2 regions of the Arthrobacter sp. P1_B3 genome follow, and region 1 is predicted to be linked to the other one. Evidence: riboswitches for the same ligand, from Rfam matches in the RefSeq annotation. Region 1 holds a riboswitch; the other holds the start of a gene.

What was found. Region 1 has a riboswitch for glycine ahead of gcvP (aminomethyl-transferring glycine dehydrogenase). Riboswitches for the same ligand answer to the same signal wherever they lie in the genome.
Region 2: another riboswitch for glycine. It lies ahead of AC1D2F_RS21760 (aminomethyl-transferring glycine dehydrogenase); the one in region 1 lies ahead of gcvP (aminomethyl-transferring glycine dehydrogenase).

What each region holds. Positions count from the first base shown of each region.
Region 1 covers NZ_JBFTZV010000037.1:4,068-6,259, forward strand. Annotated here, with positions in the region: gene gcvP (aminomethyl-transferring glycine dehydrogenase) at 1-1,136, opposite strand, end outside; glycine riboswitch at 1,189-1,296, opposite strand; glycine riboswitch at 1,298-1,395, opposite strand; gene AC1D2F_RS22290 (GNAT family N-acetyltransferase) at 1,649-2,167, shown strand.
Region 2 covers NZ_JBFTZV010000033.1:35,676-37,867, reverse strand. Annotated here, with positions in the region: partial or broken gene AC1D2F_RS21760 (aminomethyl-transferring glycine dehydrogenase) at 1-963, opposite strand, end outside; glycine riboswitch at 1,003-1,118, opposite strand; glycine riboswitch at 1,120-1,218, opposite strand; gene AC1D2F_RS21755 (TetR/AcrR family transcriptional regulator) at 1,498-2,037, opposite strand; gene AC1D2F_RS21750 (MFS transporter) at 2,106-2,192, shown strand, end outside.

The sequences.
Region 1 (2,192 bases):
CGGCCGGCGATCTTCAGCGTGGCGGCGAGGGCGCGGGTGTTGTTGTGGACGGTCTCGGCGATGGCTTTCAGCCCGTCGGGGCCGTGGTAGACGGCGTAGAACGAGGACACGATGGCCAGCAGTGCCTGCGCGGTGCAGATGTTGGACGTGGCCTTCTCGCGGCGGATGTGCTGCTCGCGGGTCTGCAGGGCCAGGCGGTACGCCGGCACGCCGGCGTTGTCTTTGGAGACGCCGACGATGCGGCCGGGGAGCGTGCGTTCCATGCCCTCGCGCACCGCCATGTAGGCGGCGTGCGGGCCGCCGAAGAACAGCGGCACGCCCAGGCGCTGGGTGGAGCCGACGGCGATGTCAGCACCCTGCTCGCCCGGAGGGGTGATCAGGGTCAGGGCCAGGAGGTCCGCTGCCACAGTGACCAGCGCGCCGCGTTCCTTGGCCTCGGCGATCACCCCGGACTGGTCCCACACCCGGCCGGAGACGCCGGGCTGCTGCAGGACGACGCCGTTGATCTCGCCGGCGGGCAGGCCCTTGGAGAGGTCGGCGACCTCCACCTCGAAGCCCAGGGCTTCGGCGCGGCCCAGCACAATGGCGATGGTCTGCGGGAGGCAGTCGGCGTCGAGGACGGTCTTGGCCCCGGCCGCGGACTTGTTCTTGTTGGCGCGGCGCATGAGGAGCACGGCCTCGGCGACGGCGGTGGCCTCGTCGAGGAGCGACGCATTGGCGACCGGGAGCGCGGTGAGGTCCTGGACCATGGTCTGGAAGTTCAGCAGCGCCTCGAGGCGGCCCTGGGAGATCTCCGGCTGGTAGGGCGTGTACGCGGTGTACCAGGCCGGGGCTTCGAGGATGTTGCGGCGGATCACCGGCGGGGTGACGGTGTCGTAGTAGCCCTGGCCGATCATCTGCACGGCCGTCTTGTTCTTGGAGGCGAGCTTGCGCAGCTCGGCCAGCACCTGGACTTCGCTGAGGGCGCTGTCCAGCGTGAGGGGCTTTTCCTGGCGAATGGAATCGGGGACCGCGTTGTCAACGAGGCCATCAACGCTGTCGTAGCCGACGGCCTTGAGCATGGTGTCGATGTCGGCCTGGCGGCGGGCGCCGATGTGGCGATCTGCGAAGGTGGACGGGGACGATTGAACCGTCATGAGAGGAACTCCATAATTCAGGTGGCATCAAAACGCCACGATGATTCGGGTTCCTCCCCGCTCTGTATTGGACCTGAGAGTTTCCGTTTTGCCCTGCTGATTGCAGCGCGCCACTTGCACCGTCGGTGAGCCCGGTTGCCCGGACTGCTTTCCAGAGTTGCCTTGCCGCGGCGGTACGTGGGCCTGAGAGATTCCTGGGGAGGATTTGCTCCTACGGCGCCTGCTGAACGTACCGGCAGGACTCTCCCGCCGCAGATCATAAGCCGTGCCACTGGTCGGTGACACAGCTCACAATTTATCTGGTTCCCGGGCAGGATGCAAAATTAATTTCAATTGAGTCGCTGATTCCTGCACCACGGGGGTGCCTCCCCGCCGTCGAATGCCAGCCAAGGAACAAGTCCATCCCCCGGGCCGTTGGGCTACTACGACCTGCCGTCCGCTGACGCTGGCAGCACCCTACACACCCGGACCGACACCACGGGAAACGCGAACCCTTCGAATATGATCGCGTGATGCCTCTCCTTATCGCTCCGGACGCAAGCTACCACTCCTCCTGGCTGGAAGGATCCGCAGAATTTGACGGCGCCCACCGGGACGGCGGGGGCGCGGAGGACTGGTCCCTGGAAGAACTCAAAGATGCCCAGTCGTTCCGCCGCTTTGTCGACGCCCTCATCAATGACGCTCGGCCGGAGAGCCCGCGGAAGCCAGGATATGTGCCCTGCACGTACTTGTGGGTCATGGAAGGTGACACGTTCCTTGGCTCACTGGCCATCAGGCACGAACTGAACGACTTCCTCTTCAACGAAGGCGGGCACATCGGCTACAGCGTGAGGCCCTCCGCCAGGCGTCGCGGCCACGCAGCGAGGGCGCTGGCTGATGCCTTGCCGATTGCCCGTGAACTGGGAATCCCCCGGGTTCTTCTCACATGCGATGAGGATAATGCAGGCTCCCGGGCGACCATCGAAAAGAACGGCGGCGCCTACGAGGACACCCGCAACGGCAAACGCCGCTACTGGGTCGACACCGTCTGACCGGGCACGCCCCGAACGAACTGAT
Region 2 (2,192 bases), on a different contig from region 1:
CAGGGCCAGGCGGTAGGCGGGGACGCCGGCGTTGTCTTTGGAGACACCCACGAGGCGGCCGGGCATGGAGCGCTCCAGCCCCTTCTGCACGGCCATGTAGGCGGCGTGCGGGCCGCCGAAGAACAGCGGCACGCCGAAGCGCTGGGCGGAGCCGACGGCGATATCCGCACCCTGCTCGCCCGGAGGGGTGATCAGGGTCAGGGCCAGGAGGTCCGCGGCCACAGTGACCAGCGCGCCGCGTTCCTTGGCGTCGGCGATCACCGCGGTGTGGTCCAACACGCGGCCGGAGACGCCCGGCTGCTGCAGGACGACGCCGTTGATGACGCCCTCGGGCAGGCCCTTCGAGAGGTCCGCGACCTCGACCTCGAAGCCGAGGGCTTCCGCGCGGCCCTTGACGATCGCGATGGTCTGCGGGAGGCAGTCGGCGTCGAGGACGGTCTTGCCGTCGTGCGCCGTCTTGTTCTTGTTGGCGCGGCGCATCATCAGCACGGCCTCGGCGACGGCGGTGGCTTCGTCCAGCAGCGATGCGTTGGCGATCGGCAGGCCGACGAGGTCCTGGACCATGGTCTGGAAGTTCAGCAGGGCTTCGAGCCGGCCCTGGGAGATTTCCGGCTGGTACGGCGTGTACGCGGTGTACCAGGCCGGGGCTTCGAGGATGTTGCGGCGGATCACCGGCGGGGTGAGCGTGTCGTAGTAGCCCTGCCCGATCATCTGCACGGCGGTCTTGTTCTTCGCTGCCAGCTTGCGCAGCTCGGCGAGGACTTCCACCTCGCTGAGGGCGGCGGCGAGCGCGAGATCGGAGTCCTGACGGATGTCCTTCGGAACGGCGGTGTCCACCAGGGCGTCGACGGTGTCGTAGCCGACAGCCTTCAGCATGGCGTCGACGTCGGCCTGGCGGCGCGCGCCGATGTGCCGGTCAACGAAGGACGTGGAGGCTGGGGTAACAGTCACAAGGAACTCCATAACTCAGGCGGCGCAGGGTACGCCACATTGATTCGGGTTCCTCCCCGCTCTGTATTGGACCTGAGAGTTTCCGCGAAGCCTGCGTTTCAGGGGCTCCGCTTGCACCGTCGGTGAGCACAGCATGTCCGGGACACGCCTGCTACTTTCCAGAGATGCCTTGCCGCGGCGGTACATGGGCCTGAGAGATTCCTGGGGAGGGTTTGCTCCTACGGCGCCTGCTTGTACCTACTTGCAGGACTCTCCCGCCGCAGATCAAAGGCGTATTCAGTTGGGTGATTAATCGTGGGTGACAACAGTCACAGCTCCCATTCTCCTATGCCGGGCGCGCGTCCGCAAACTCCCTGCCAGCCGCCGACCCAGGTTACGGGCGACAAGCCGCCCCCGGGTGCGTCCGCCAACACGAGTTCGCCGGACAGCGGCCAGGTCGCCGCAACTTTGCGGCGAACTCGCACGCTTCCGGCGAGTTCGGCGGGGTGGGCGGGAGCGGGCGGGGTGGGCGGGAGCGGGCGGGGTGGGCGGGAGCGGGCGGGAGCGTCAGCGGCGCAGCTTCTCGACGGCGGCCAGCAGGCTCTCGACGTCCGCTTCGACCTCCGGAAGCGGCCCGCCGGGGCCCCGGCCCAGCATGGCGTTGAAGTACAGCCCGTCCCCCATGTACAGGACGGCCTTCGCCATGGCGGGTCCGACGTCGGCCGCCAGCAGTTCCAGCCAGCTCGCCTGGGCGGCGGCGAAGCGGCGGAGGGTCTCCCCGTGCGCCACCTCGGCGAGCCGCGTGGCCGCCACGAAGACCCGGTCCATGGGCGTGTCCGCCCACACCGAGGACCTAATGAAGTACGCCGCCGCCCCTTCGGGGGCCGCCGCCATGGCGGCAACATCCGCAGCCAGATGCCGGTCCAGCCGTTCCAGCAGGACCGCGATCATCGCCTCCTTGGTCGGGAAGTGGTAGAGCAGGCCGCCCTTGGAGACGCCGGCCCGGCGCGCGACGGCGTCCAGCGTCGCGGCGCGTTCACCGACTTCGATGAGCAGGGATTCGAAGGCATCGAGGACGGCCTCGCGGGCGACGGGTTTCCTGGGCATGCCTCCCATCATGCCTGCCCAGCCCTTCATTTCTTAACTGTACCGTCCAGACGGTATAGTTATGTCCTATGAGCATTTCATCGATCACCGCAGCCACCAGCATCCCGGCGGCCACCGGCCCCCGGGCACCGTGGCGCGACTGGGTGGCGCTGGCC